Regions from separate parts of the Exiguobacterium sp. SH1S21 genome, predicted to be linked through region 2. Evidence: predicted binding sites of a transcription regulator. Region 2 holds the regulator's gene; the other holds the start of a gene.
What was found. Region 2 encodes Rex, which represses fermentation and respiration genes when NADH is low (regulators of the CRP and FNR family bind a similar motif). Its sites were predicted from a motif close to TTGTGAAATATTTCACAA; they were not measured.
Positions count from the first base shown of each region.

Region 1 (7,320 bases), on a different contig from region 2:
GTCTCATCCTTTCCGCGAGATGAGTCACGATATCAAGCCCGAGACGTTCGGCTTCCCTCGATTCGGCGTGCGTCCCGCCGACGAGAACGCGGAGTGCTTCGGCGAGACCGATAAAGCCGACCGATAACGTTCCTTGTTTTAACACGTCTCGTAATTCCGATTCAGGCAAAAGCGTCTCGCTACCCCGCCAGACGTGCTGCGCATAAAGAAAGCGGAATTCGTCCGCATGTCGCTTGCATTGATAGTCGAAACGTTCAAGCAATTGCTCAATGGCGATGTCAACGAATTCATCCAACGTCTTATAAAACGACTCGACATCGGATGACACGAGTGCCATTTTCACTAAATTCAACGTCGAGAACGATAAATTACCTCTTCCGATCGACGTCTCTGCCCCATGACGGTTTCCCATCACTCGTGTCCGGCAGCCCATGTAGGCAACTTCTGAAGCAGGTGTCCCGTCATAGTACTGAAGGTTGAACGGCGCATCGACGAACGAGAAGTTCGGGAACAACCGCTTGCCCGTCACGCGGCATGCGTGGCGGAACAAATCGACGTTCGGGTCCCCGTCATTGAAGTTGACTCCTTCCTTTACTTTGAAGATTTGAATCGGGAAAATCGGCGTCTCCCCGTTGCCTAATCCTCGCTCTGTCGCTTTTAACAACTCGCGGATAAACACCCGTCCCCACCGACTCGTGTCGGTGCCGTAGTTGATCGACACGAACGGAACTTGACCGCCGCCGCGCGAGTGCATCGAGTTGGCGTTATGGATGAACGCCTCGCACGCCTGGTACGTCGCCGATACGGTTTCTGCTTCAGCAATCTGCTGTTGTTGCTCCGCCGTCAGCTCAATCGGTAGTCCGTTCAGCCGCTCGAGTTGACGTTCATACGTCTTCTCGACGTAAGGAGCGAGATCGACGTCAAACATCGGGAACGCCTGTCCCCCGTGTTGCATGTTCTGATTCGCTTGAAGAATGATCGAGGCGAGCGCCATCGCCGAACGAATATCCTGCGGGGGACGAATCGTCCCGTGTCCTGTGTGGAACCCGTTCGCGAGTAACTCTCCGAGCGGGATTTGACAACACGTCGTCGATCCGGTCACATAGTAATCGGCGTCATGCACATATAAGTAGTTATCACGGATAGCTAGACGTGACCGTTCCGACAGTAGGTACGTGGTCGATAATTGTTTTGACACTTCTGAAGATAAGCGCGCTAGTTTGCCGAGTGGCGACTTCCCGTCGACGTTGGCGTTCTCTTGGATCAAATCTTGATCTGGTAGCACACAGACATCATTATAAAGCTGGAGCATGTTCACTCCGCATCACCTCGCTATATATTGATTATTAAACGGCTGATAACCGATAAAAATTCTATATATAGATTATGTCACGTTTTATCGATTTGAGGCACGTCGATATTGTGACAGTTGCAACCGATCCCGAACGTAAAAAAACAGCCGAATCCCTGACGTGGGCTCGACTGTGCGTTTCGTGATGTATGTCATACTTCTTTGGCTGGCTTGACGATTTTCAGTTCGACTTCTTCTTCCTCAGACTCTTGTGCTTCACGCAATCCTTTAGCGTTCAACCATGTATAGATCGCGCCCATGAATAACGCGCCTCCGATAATGTTTCCGAACGTAGCCGGAATCAAGTTGTGGATGGCTCCAGCAAAGCTGATTGCTTCTGGATGCGGAACAACGAGTGTGAGTGCGAACAAGACGAAGTTGGCGATGACGTGATCAAACCCTGAAGCGAAGAAGACGGCCACTAGGAAGATCATCGAGAAGATTTGGGCAAATTCATTTTTCATCTGTTTCGGCAAGAAGATAGCGAGACAGACCATCCAGTTACAGAAGATGGCTCTAAAAAAGATTTCGACTGTCGTATGATGCATCTTGCTCTCGACGACGGCAAATAACCAGTTGTTCATGCCGAGCTCTTGAATGACTCCAGTCGGCGCGAGCAACAAGGCGAAAAGAATGCCGCCGAGCGCGTTCCCGACGAAGCAAAGCAACCAGACGAGCATCGTATCACTCAGCGTCGTGTAGCCACGCATCGTTGAAGTCGTAAAATACATCGTATTCCCGGTAAATAGTTCAGCGCCTCCGTAGATGATCATGACGAGCGCGATCCCGAACGAGAATCCCCCGATGAGCGTCGTAAATGGTGAATCTACAAGATACATGCCGTTGACGACTTTTAATGTGAAGATTGATGCGAACCCGATAAAAATCCCCGCGAGCATTGCCCGTAAAAAATATTCCATCGGCCGATAGTGAATCATCGCTGAGGAAGCCTGTGCTTTCTTCCGTAATGATTCGAGTGCATGGATTTCCATTGATGCCATGTCACAAACCCTTCTTTCTGTTTAAATGAACCATATAATAAGAACAAACATGTGAAATCATTAACAATATAAGCCCGGAGCGACATTTTTGCAACTGCCCATTCGAACTGTTGACACACTTTTCACATCGTAATCGGTTACATTTGTCGGATTTGTGACTAAAAAAAGCGACCCTTCGTAAAGGGCCGCATGAAACCAATTATGCTTTCTCAGAAGAATCTGTCGTCTCATCAGTCGATTTTTCTGGAGCTGAAGCTTCTTCACCTTCAGTTTCCTCTTCTTCGACTGCTACCGGCTCGTTCACTGATGCGATTTGAAGATCGCCTTCAGATAAGATTTCGTAATCTTTATTCTCCGGAATATCAGCAACTGTGAGTGAGTCACCGATCCCTAGCTCGCTAACGTCGAGCTCAATCCGCTCTGGGATGTTAGCAGGCGTTGCCGAAACAGTGACTTTATAGAGTGCTTGCGACAAGAAGCCGCCTTCTTTGACACCTTTCGCGTCGCCGACGAGTGTGACGTCTGCTTCAACTTCAGTTGCCTCATCCATTTTGACTGCCATGAACTCGACGTGCTTGTATGTGCTCGTGAACGGATCAACTTCCGTCCCGTGAACGAGTGTATTTACTTTCTTGCCGTCGATGTTAAGTTCGATCAAGGCGTTGTCACCGTGTTCACGGAGAATCTTGCGCAATGCCATTTCTTCAAACGCGACTGGTGTGCTTTCGACTTTGTAGCCGTAAACGACACCAAGTACTTTTCCTTCTTTACGTAAGTTTGTTCGAACCGAACGTGGTCGTAATTCTCGTGTCGTTACTTTAAGCGTGTCTGTCATAATCATTTCCCCCTACTGGTTTATGAATCATGTCTACACCTTGAGGGTGAGGCAGTGTGAACTCCACCTCTCAACCTCGATGCGTTTGACGACATGTGTATATTGTTCCCATAGCTAAGCATCCATAAACGTTACAGCCGGTTAAAATAAGATTACAACGTTTGTCACATGACACGTTTGAACAACTTCTCGAGTTCATACGTACTCCACTTCACTAAAATCGGACGTCCGTGTGGACACGTATACGGAGACGTCGTCTCGCCAAGGTCGCGGATCAACTGTCGCATCATCTCGAGGTTTAAGGGATGGTTCGCTTTGATCGATCGTTTGCACGCCATCAGGATCGACGCCTCTTCGCGATATTTAGCGATATCGATTGATCGGTCCCGAATCGCCATCTCGATTAAATCACGGACTGTCCCTTCGAGATCGTGCTGCGGATACCATGTCGGGATTTCCCGGACAAGAAACGTATTGCCTCCGAACGCCTCTAAATCGAGGCCCGCTTCTTTAAGAAGTGGGGCGACTTCTTCAATCGCAAGCGTCTCTTGTTGGGTGAACTCGAGCGTGAGCGGCAACAGCAACAACTGATACTCTTTTTCAGGCTGGCCGAGTTGATCATAAAACAGTTCGTACTTGATGCGTTCTTGGGCGGCGTGTTGGTCGATGATGTACATGCCATCGTCCGCGCCGCAGACGATGTAACTCGCATGGAGTTGGCCGATAACGTCGAGCGCCGGCAGCCGGCGTTCCGCCTTTTCAACCACCGGTTCTTCTGGCAGCACTGTTTCGACCGGTGTCTCTTGAACGAGTGGTGTCGGCGACCAGCGACTCGGAGATGTGACCGGCTCGCGTGGGATCGGATAGTTCCATGCGCTCGGCTCAACTGTTGTGTCTGAGCGTTCAACGGTGAAATCAAGCTTCGATTGCTCTGTCGGAACGGACGGCTGTCTTGGTTTGACCGACGGGATCAACCGTTGCTCCCGAAGTGTCAGCTGAACCGTCTCCCGGATCAGTTGACAGAGTTCCTTCTCTTTTGACAGTCTCACTTCCCGCTTCGTCGGATGAACGTTGACATCAATCAGCATCGGGTCCATGTTCACTTCGAGCACAGCGATCGGGTAACGACCGATCGGCAGAAGCGTATGATAGCCTTCGAGAACGCTTTGCGTGAGCGCGAAATTTTTGATGCTCCGACCGTTCAAGATCAAAGTCACATACTGTTTATTTGAACGCGTCACTTCGGGCCGCACGAGGTGAGCACTCAAGCTGTAGTCATTCGTCTTACTCGACGCCGTCACGATTTGGGAAGCGACTTGCCGACCGTAGATTGCGAGCATGACTTGCTTGATGTCCCCGTTCCCGTTCGTTCGGAGCAGCTCCTTGTCTTCATGGAAAGCCGTCAATCGAACTTCCGGGTGTGACAAGGCAATCCGGTTCAACGTGTCGGTGATGCTCGCGAGCTCGGTCGCAGATGTTTTCAAGTATTTCAAACGGGCTGGCGTATTATAGAACAATTGACTGACCGTGATCTCTGTCCCGACGTTCGCAGCAGTCGGTGTTTGCTCGATCACGACGCCGCCATGTAGCGTCATCTCAAAGCCGGCCTCATCAGCCCGGCGCGACTTTAACGTGACGTGACTGACCGATGCGATCGAGGCGAGCGCCTCGCCCCGGAATCCGAGCGTCCGGATCCGGAACAAATCATGTTCGTCTCGTATCTTGCTCGTCGCATGTCTTAAAAAAGCACGGGCCGCATCATCCTCGTAAAAGCCGTGGCCGTTATCCCGCACTTTGATGAGCCGGATCCCGGCCTCTTCTAGCTCGACTTCCACTTTCGTCGCGCCTGCATCAATCGCATTTTCGACGAGTTCTTTCACGACCGATGCCGGTCGCTCGACAACTTCCCCGGCCGCAATCCGGTTGGCTAACTGTTCTGGCAACTCTTGAATGATTCCCATCGACTCACCCTTTCTTCGCAGACTGTTGGAGCGCATAGAGCGCTTGCATCGCCTCGATCGGGTTCATCGCTAAAAGATCGAGCTCGAGCAATTGTTGTTTTAACTCATCTTTTGTCTCGAACAAAGAGAGCTGAGCGGTTTCATCGCTCGACTTCTTCGTTATCGGGTCAGTCGGGGCAGCGACCCGCTCTTTCTCTTGTTCGAGCTCTGTTAAGATCGTCCGCGCTCGTTCGATGAGCGATTGTGGCAAGTCGGCCAGTTCCGCGACGTGGATGCCGTAAGACTTGTCGGCCTTGCCTGGATGAACTTCATGCAAGAAGACGACGCGTCCGTCGCGTTCGATGGCGCGGACGTGGACGTTCTCGAGCGTCGGGATCGTCGTTTCGAGGACGGTCAGCTCATGATAATGCGTCGAGAACAGTGTCTTCGCGCCGATTGAGGAGGCGATATATTCGACGATCGCTTGCGCGAGCGCCATCCCATCATACGTCGACGTCCCGCGCCCGATCTCATCAAGCAAAATCAAGCTGTTCGCCGTCGCCTCGGTCACGGCCTGGCGTGTCTCGGTCATTTCGACCATAAACGTGGACTGACCGCTCACGAGGTCGTCCGCTGCCCCGATGCGAGTGAAGATGCGGTCAAACAGCGGCAGTTCGGCCGCCTCGGCCGGGACGAACGATCCGATTTGGTGCATGATCGCGATCAACGCGAACTGGCGCATGTACGTCGATTTACCGGACATGTTCGGTCCGGTGATCAACAGCATCTGACGCGAGTCGTCAAGCGTCAAGTCGTTGGCGACATAGTCACCGCGTGGCAGAACCGTCTCGATGACCGGGTGCCGGCCGCGATCGATTTGAACGTTTGCGGACGCTGTCGGACGCACGTAGTCCCGCTTTTCGGCGACGATCGCCAAAGCGAGCAGGACGTCAAGTTCACTGAGCGACCGTGCGAGCTGCTGCAACCGTTTCGTCTCAAGTTTGACTCGGTCTCGCAATGTGACGAACAAGTCATACTCGAGCGTGCAGCTCTTCTCTTCCGCACCGAGGATGAGCGCTTCTTTCTCTTTCAGCTCGGGCGTGACGTAGCGTTCGGCGTTCGTGAGCGTCTGTTTCCGCTCGTACCGACCTTCTTCGAGTAAACGGGCGTTCGCTTTCGTCACTTCGAGATAATACCCGAAGACACGGTTGTAGCCGATCTTTAATGACTTGATCCCGGTCGCGATCCGCTCTTGTTGCTCCAGGTTCGCGATCCACGACTTCCCGTTCGCTTTCGCTTCAAGCAACTGATCAAGCTCTTCAGAATAGCCTTTACGAATCATTCCGCCTTCTTTCGTCGAGATCGGTGGAGATTCGACGAGCGCCGCTTCAAGGAGCGCCGCCAAGTCTTCGAACGTGTCCAAGTCTTCATGGATATGATGCAACCGGCTTGATGCGACCGCTTCGAGCATCACGCTCAAAGCCGGGATGCGTGCTAGTGTGTCGCGCAATTGTACGAGATCGCGCGCGTTCGCCGTCCCGTAGCCGACTTTCGCGACGAGCCGCTCGATATCATAGACGTGTTTCAATTCGTCCCGGAGTTGGTCGCGCAGCATGAAATCGTCAAGTAAGTTCTCGACCGCGTCTTGACGCTCATGGATCGCTTGCTCTGTATAGAGCGGTTGCTCGAGCCAACGCTTTAAAAGACGTCCGCCCATGGCGGTCGTCGTCTCGTCGAGCAGTGATAAGAGTGAGCCTTTCCGTTCTCCGGAGCGGGCCGAGCGGAACAGTTCTAAGTTGCGTGCCGTATTCGGGTCGAGTTGCATGTGGGCCTCGACCTCATAGGCGATCGCCGGCTGCAAGTGGTCGAGCGCCCGCTTTTGCGTCCGTGTCAAATAGGCGTACAGCAAATCAAACGCGCTCACTTGGGCGTCGTCTTTCGCCGATGCGGACAGTTCGCTCGACCGGCGTTCGACTTGAATCGATAGCGGGATCCCGAGCGGCTGCAACATGTCCGCGAGCTGGTCGTCATCGACTAATATCTCACTCGGGACCAATCCTTCGACTTCACGGAGGACCGCTTCTTTCGTCGGCAACGTCGTCAGCCAAGATTCACCTGTCGTCACGTCACCACGGGCGACCCCGTATGTTTCACCAACTTTGGCGACGGCGACCAAATAACGGTTGTCTTTGT
Region 1 is NZ_SJUY01000004.1:7,357-14,676, reverse strand. Features, by position in the region: gene EVJ24_RS06920 (anaerobic ribonucleoside triphosphate reductase) at 1-1,312, opposite strand, end outside; gene EVJ24_RS06915 (formate/nitrite transporter family protein) at 1,504-2,343, opposite strand; gene EVJ24_RS06910 (50S ribosomal protein L25/general stress protein Ctc) at 2,552-3,187, opposite strand; gene mutL (DNA mismatch repair endonuclease MutL) at 3,352-5,148, opposite strand; gene mutS (DNA mismatch repair protein MutS) at 5,153-7,320, opposite strand, start outside.
Region 1: a site for Rex is predicted at 2,402-2,419, ahead of EVJ24_RS06915 (formate/nitrite transporter family protein). Genes of this name have one in related genera too.

Region 2 (7,320 bases):
GGGTGTCAAACGTGTACGGCATCGCACGTGTTGTCGCCACATGCATCCCATTTCGATAAATGCGATAGGCCTGATCGGTATTCGATGTAACGTTGATGGATTTGTCATAAATCAACGGTGTCCGAGTCCAAGTAAAGACAGGCGGTTCCACTCTTGTCTCCACGGTTGTGAGTCGGAACGCTGAAGCGGGTGCCTCTTTTAATTTGAAGTAGACTTTTGTTCCGATGTCTACAGGCATCGTATTGAACTCTTTAATCGAAATGAGTCCGTCCTCATCTGCCTGCTCATTCGAAATTTCGTAGTATTTCCCACTGCGAATCAACACATCCACCGAGGCGTTCGGCGTCGTTTTTAACGTGACACCTGAAGTGACGGTTTTCGTCAGAACCGAGATGCCGTTAGGTGACGTCTCCTCACTCTCCTTGACCGTCTGAAGTTCGATTGGTTCGGCGTACACGCCAGACTTACTACCGATTTTCACGGTCACGCGAGACCCCGGTGTGAACCAACGCGCCGGTTGCCACGTATAGCGCCCTGATTCATCTGATTGGACCGTCGTCGATTGATAGTTCAACAATGAATCCGATGAATTCGATTGATACAAGTTTTTCGTCACGCTGACAAACACCGGCGTGTTCGGTGCCGTCTTCCCGCTGATTGGGCCTAAGACACCGGTTGGCGGGTCGAGCGTGAGCGGCACATATTTCGATGCCCATAAGTCTAACCGTCGCTCAAAATCGTTCCACTTAAAAATCATGTCATACGATTCATTCGTCTGTAGCGTCAGTTTCCCTTGCTCCCAAACGAATGGATCGTCTTGATAGGCTAAACGTGCAGTCAGCTCAGTCCATGGAATCGGTAAGGCTGTTCCATCGACGAGTGTCGCCGTTCCGCTGACCTCATAGGGACGACCTACCTCATAGCGAGTCGTCGTTTTCGGAACATTAATATTCAATTGCCATGGCGCTTTCCATAAAGACTCCGGTGTGTAGACCTCCGTCTTCTTCATGCCAAAAACGTACCAAGGACCGTGTTGTCGAATGTCAGCGTCATCAATTGGTGCCTCTTTCCACTCATTCGTGCTGACGTTATAACTGACATAGAATGTCGTATACATTTCTCGCGTCATAAAGTAGTAGGTGCCGTCTTTCCACGTAAGATTACTTACGTCTGGCGCATCTTTCTCAATCCATCGTTTCGTCGCCAAATCGAAAATAAACATGTGCTCCGAGTCATCGCTTTTGATTACGAACCATTGATTCGCTTCTTTGATGTGACGGGCCCACTTCACCTGTCCTGAATAGGAACTGATTGTCTCAAGCACTTCTCCTGTAACCGTCCGCTTCGTCACTTGACCGCCGGCGAACGCGAGGACGTTCCCATCGTCGAGCAAACTGTATACCTGACCACTGCCTTTCGTGAGTGATCCGCGAATATCACCTGACATCGATGTGATGATATACTTTTCGTCATCAGCCCATAACATCATTCCTGTTGTTACATTCGTTGAGACGAGTCGATTCTCACTTCCTGCTTCGATTGGGAATGTCGTCGCTACATTCGTACGTATATCCCACATCACCCACTCCGGCCACCCTTTTAACATAAATCGGCCGTCCCCGATCGCATAAATATTATAAGCAGCAGACACTCGAATCGGTAATGTATAGACTTCACCGGTCTTCACATGTACGAGCGTCTCAGGATCTCCCGAGCGCCACACATATTCACTATTTCCTACCACTTCTCCCGCCGGAATAATTTCAGGCTTGGCATAACTATCTGCCCGAACATCTAATCCGGGCGCCGCCACCATGACGAGCACAACGAGTATGCTCCATAACCATTTGTTCATCGTTCTCCTCATTTCTGTTTATGAATACATAACTTTCAAAAATAATCCATTTTTGATTTAACATTACTAATTTTAAGTTGTTTTTTCAAAATTGAATAGCCCTAAATTTTAAAAAAAGAACACTCCGTCTCATGACGTAGTGTTCATTTCTCATTCATTTGTTTCATCAAATCCATCTGTTCTTTCACTTGCGCTTCTTTCTCACGTCGGAGCACACCGCGATACGTCACGCGCGAGATCGATAAGCTGATCTCATATAGGAAGAAGAGCGGCAGCGACACCATGAGGTGCGACGTCAAATCCGGCGGCGTGATGAATGCCGCGATGACGAACAAGGCGAAGTAAGCGTACTTCCGAATTTTCGAGAGGAAGTACGGTGTCACGACACCGATGCGTGTCAAGAACATCGTCACGACCGGAAGTTGGAACAACAGCCCGAACGGGATCGTCAGCTGCAACAGGAACGTGAAATAGTTCGTCGCTCCGATGATCTGTGTCAGACCGAGGTCTTGCCCGAGGTCCGTCGAGATATCGAGGACGAGCGGGAACAACCAATAGTAGGCGAATGCGAGACCGATGAGGAACAAGATAAAGATGACCGGGATATAGGCGAGCGTCCATTTTCGTTCATTCGGATGCAGACCAGGTGCGACGAACGCCCACAGTTGATACAGTAGAAATGGACCCGATGCGACGAGCCCGATGACGAGCGCCAAGTTCAAGTAGATCATGAGCGGGTCCGCGACCCCAAAGGCGTTCAGCTCGAGCCCTCGTTCGACGAGGTCCGCCTGCAGATAGGCGAGCACGTACTTGACACTCGGCAAAGCGATCAGAAAGAAGGCAAAGACGACAAATGCCGACAGCATCAGTCGTCTCCGCAGCTCTGTCAAGTGATCGGACAGTGCCCGTTCTTGATCAGGTTGATGGCTCATGGCTTACTGCTCTTTCTTCTCAATTTCTTTCTTGTCGGTCTCGTCGTGCTCTTTCATCATACCGTTCGTGGCATTTTTGAACTCACGGAGCGTCTGCCCTGCTGCCCGGCCGAACTCTGGCAATTTCTTCGGCCCGAAGAGGATGAGCGCGATGATGGCGATGACGAAAATACTGACGCCACCTGGCATACCGACGACGAGTGATGATTGTAGAAATTCCATTATTGATGGACCCCCTCAGCGGATGGATAGTGTTGCATAAAGTAAATGAGCGACTGGAGTTCGATCGACAAGTCGATATGATGGACGCGGACCGTGTCCGGTACAGTCAATCGTGCCGGCGTGAAGTTCAAGATTCCTCGAACGCCATAGCGGACCAAATCATCGGCGACCGGTTGCGCGTAAGCGGACGGGACCGTGAGGATGGCGACATCGATCTTGTTTTGCTTCATGATCTGTTCCATCTCATCGACGTGATGAATCGGGACACCTGACATCGTCGTGCCGACTTTTGTCTCGTCTGCGTCGAACCCGACGACGATATGTGTGTTATTGTTTTTAAGGAAGTTATAGTTGACGAACGCTGTCCCGAGATGACCGACCCCGACCAAGGCGACGTTCGTGATCTCGTCTTGATTCAGCGTCTTACGGAAAAATTCTAACAGATACTGTACGTTATAGCCATATCCCTTTTTACCGAGCGCACCGAAGTATGAGAAGTCACGGCGAATCGTTGCCGAATCGACCTTGACCGCCTCGCTCAGTTCAGCAGAAGAGACACGCTGTTTCCCTGACGAATGTAGGCTTTGGATAAACCGATAGTATAGTGGCAACCGTTTGGCTGTCGCTTGCGGAATCTTTGGTTCGTTTTGACTCAACGGAAAGAGCCTCCTTTTTACGACGCGTTTCAAACGAATCTGATTTCATACACCTTGATTGTAAACGAATTCACATAAGCACTCAATGAATATACCTGAAAAGGGGAAGAAATAAAGTATACTAAACAGAGAGAAAGGGGTTTTTTCACTTGATCCTACTGCAAGTCAACAACTTATCCAAATCGTTCGGCGTCGAGCCGATTTTAGAGAATGTCAAACTAGAAATCCAAGAAGGCGAACGCGTCGCCCTCGTCGGCCGCAACGGCGCCGGTAAGTCGACGCTGTTAAAAGTCATCGCCGGCGAGTACAACTATGACTCGGGCGACATCATGAAGCCAAAAGACGTGACGATCGGCTACCTCGCCCAAGACTCAGGATTAGAATCGAACGAGACGATGTGGAACGAGATGCTCACCGTCTTCACCGACTTGATCGAACAGGAGAAGACGCTCCGCCAGATGGAGCAAGACATGGGTTCGGAGCGGATCTTGAACGACCCGGCCGCCTACGAGCGTCTGCTCGCGGCGTATGACGAGGAGCAGCACACGTTCAAAGACCGCGGCGGCTATCAGTATGAAGCGACGATCCGCTCGATCTTGCACGGGATGCGGTTTTATCCGGACGACTTCGAACGTCGGATCGATACGCTCTCAGGCGGACAGCGGACACGTCTTGCCTTAGCGAAGATGCTCCTGCAAAGCCCGGACCTGCTCATCTTGGATGAGCCGACGAACCATTTGGACATCGAGACGCTCAGCTGGCTCGAGAAATATTTGAGCGGCTATAAAGGTGCCGTCCTCATCGTCTCCCACGACCGTTACTTCCTCGACCGCGTCGTCTCTGTCGTCTACGAGCTGTCACGCAACCGCAGCCGCCGCTTCGTCGGGAACTATACGAAATTCCTCGAGCAGAAGGCCGCGCTCTACGAGCAAGAGAAGAAACAGTTCGATTCGCAACAAGAAGAGATCGCCAAGATGCAAGACTTCATCCAACGGAACATTGCCCGGGCGACGACGACGAAACGCGCCCAAAGCGTCCGCAAGCGGCTCGAGAAGATCGACCGCATGGACGTGCCGGACGGTGATGAGCGGAGCGCGGTGTTGTCGTTCTCGATCAAACGTCAAAGCGGGAACGATGTGTTGAGCGGCAGCGACCTCGCCATCGGCTACGAAGAACCGATCGCACAACACTTGCGTTTCCAACTGCAGCGCGGCGAGTCGGTCGCCCTCGTCGGCCCGAACGGGGTCGGCAAATCGACGCTCCTCAAAGTGTTGACGAAACAACAACCACCGCTCACCGGTGACATCCGCTACGGTACCGGCGTCGAGATCGGCTACTACGACCAGGAACAACAGAACTTGTCGGACGCGAACCGCGTCATCGATGAGATTTGGAACGACTGGCCGCTCATGCGCGAGCAAGAAGTCCGCAGTCTGCTCGGCCAGTTCTTGTTCAGCGGCGACGACGTCATGAAACGCGTCCAAGAACTATCCGGCGGCGAACGGGCCCGGCTGACGCTCGCCAAGCTCAAGCTCGAGCAACCGAACTTGCTCGTCTTGGATGAGCCGACGAACCACTTGGACCTCGACTCGAAGATGATCCTCGAGAACGCGCTCGTCGACTATCCTGGGACGATCCTGTTCGTCTCCCACGACCGTTACTTCATCGACCGGCTCGCGACGCGTGTCTTAGAGATCACGCCGAACGGCATCGATGAGTACCTCGGCGACTACTCGTATTACGTCGAGAAGAAAGAAGAGCTCGAGGACCTTGCCCGGCTCGCCCGCGAGGAGACGAAACAAGTCGTCGTCAAGAAGCAGCGCGCCGACAAGGAACAGCAGCGCGAAGAACGCCGGTTGAAACAGCGGGTCGAAGAGATCGAGCTGACAATCGAGCGCCACGAAGCGCGGCTTGAAGAAATCGAGCAGCTGTTATGCGAACCGGACGTGTTCAACGACTTCGCCCGCGCCCAAGAACTGTCGACCGAGTCCGATGCGACGAAAGAGTCGATCACAGAACTGTTCGCAGAATGGGAGGAACTCCATTCATGATGCGTTCCCGTGCCATGCGGATCGATTGGATGCATGCGTTCCTGACCGGGTTCGTCTACATCGTGCCGAGTGGGACCGAGTATATCTCGGAACTCATCCGCGGCGAGGCGACGAACGTCCCGATCATTTTGTTTTACTTCCTGCCGATCGTCGTCGGGTTCATCATCCAAACATGGTCCGGTATCGTCATCAGCCTGTTCAGCGGCTTGCTTATGAGCACGTTGTTCATCCGGCTCGTCATTTGGCCGGTCGATGTCACGGTGCATAGCTTCTATACGCCCGGCTCGGTCTGGGGCCACTTCTATCAAGAGACGCTGTTCATGTGGGTGCTCGCCTTGGTCGTCTTCATCGTGAGCCGTATTAACACATGGTATCGAGAGAACTATCGTTAACCCAAAATACACCATATAAATAGACCGCTCCTCTTTATAAGGATACGGTCTATTGTTATGTCTATTTTCTACTAAAGATATTATGGTTTTAACTAAAAGCTATAACTTTTTTATCTTATTCATTTTGATAACTATGTAGAGGTTTAATAATATACTCTTCCCCAAGATCAATTACATTAAGGGTAAGATTTTTTGTCAATTCTTCAATTTCTTCTGGTTCGAGTGAAGTACCTACAATCGTTTGTACTTTTGTTGTCGATAATACTTCAAATAGCTGCTTCTGACTTTTAACCGCCATTTGTTGTTGTCCTGGTTCATCAAACACTATAAATCCGGGATGATTTCCATTGAAGTTTTGACTCGTTTTATACATAGCAAGCATGTAAGACCAAATCAAACGAATATTATCACTTGCTGAAGAACCAAATTTGATATCAAATCCACTAACGGTAGGAGTATATTTATCAAGAGAAATTCTAATTTCATTCGTGTTAATACTAGAAAAGCTAAAGGTTTCAAGCAAATTCAAGAATTCTTTCTCAAAGTTATCTATCTTTTTATTGTCTAAACTGGAGAAATAATTTTTAGGTAAAGATTTTTTTCTAAACAAGTAATCTTCCCATTCTATTTTGATAGATTCAAACCTCTGTTCTATTTTTTCAAATGATTCGTTAGCTTTTAAAAGTGTCTTTAGAAGAATCTTCAATTCTACTAATTTTTCCAATTCCCTTTTTGTAGGTAACTGAGGATTTTCGTTCAATTCCTCTTTGTATAATCTCAACTCTCTCCTTGCATTATCAAGGTGTTCGGCAATTGCAGCATATTTAGAGTATTTATTTTTTAAAACATTCTTAGATTGCTGTACTCCAAATTTTAGTGTACTAATTTGTTCTTTTATAAATTTTATATTTTCTTTTAAATCTAAAGGCTGAATACTTGTTTCTGAAGGCATCAGAGAGTCTTCAACACTTTGATTACATGTTGGACAAATATGATGAGAGAAACTTAAGTCAAGATTTGATCCCAACCTGTATAATTTTTCAGCTTCTTGATTTCTTTTTAAATCTATTTCTAGGTGTTCTAAGTTTTCATTCATTGATTTCTGATTATTTTTTTCTAGATTTAAATCCTGTCGAATAGAGTTTAGTTCATTTTGTAATTGTGACACAAAAATGTCTTGCTCCTTAATCTTTGTTTCATATTCGGTTGCAA
Region 2 is NZ_SJUY01000009.1:89,606-96,925, forward strand. Features, by position in the region: gene EVJ24_RS12610 (hypothetical protein) at 1-1,855, opposite strand, end outside; gene tatC (twin-arginine translocase subunit TatC) at 1,999-2,787, opposite strand; gene EVJ24_RS12620 (twin-arginine translocase TatA/TatE family subunit) at 2,791-3,009, opposite strand; gene EVJ24_RS12625 (redox-sensing transcriptional repressor Rex) at 3,009-3,665, opposite strand; gene EVJ24_RS12630 (ABC-F family ATP-binding cassette domain-containing protein) at 3,815-5,716, shown strand; gene EVJ24_RS12635 (hypothetical protein) at 5,713-6,108, shown strand; gene EVJ24_RS12640 (hypothetical protein) at 6,224-7,320, opposite strand, start outside.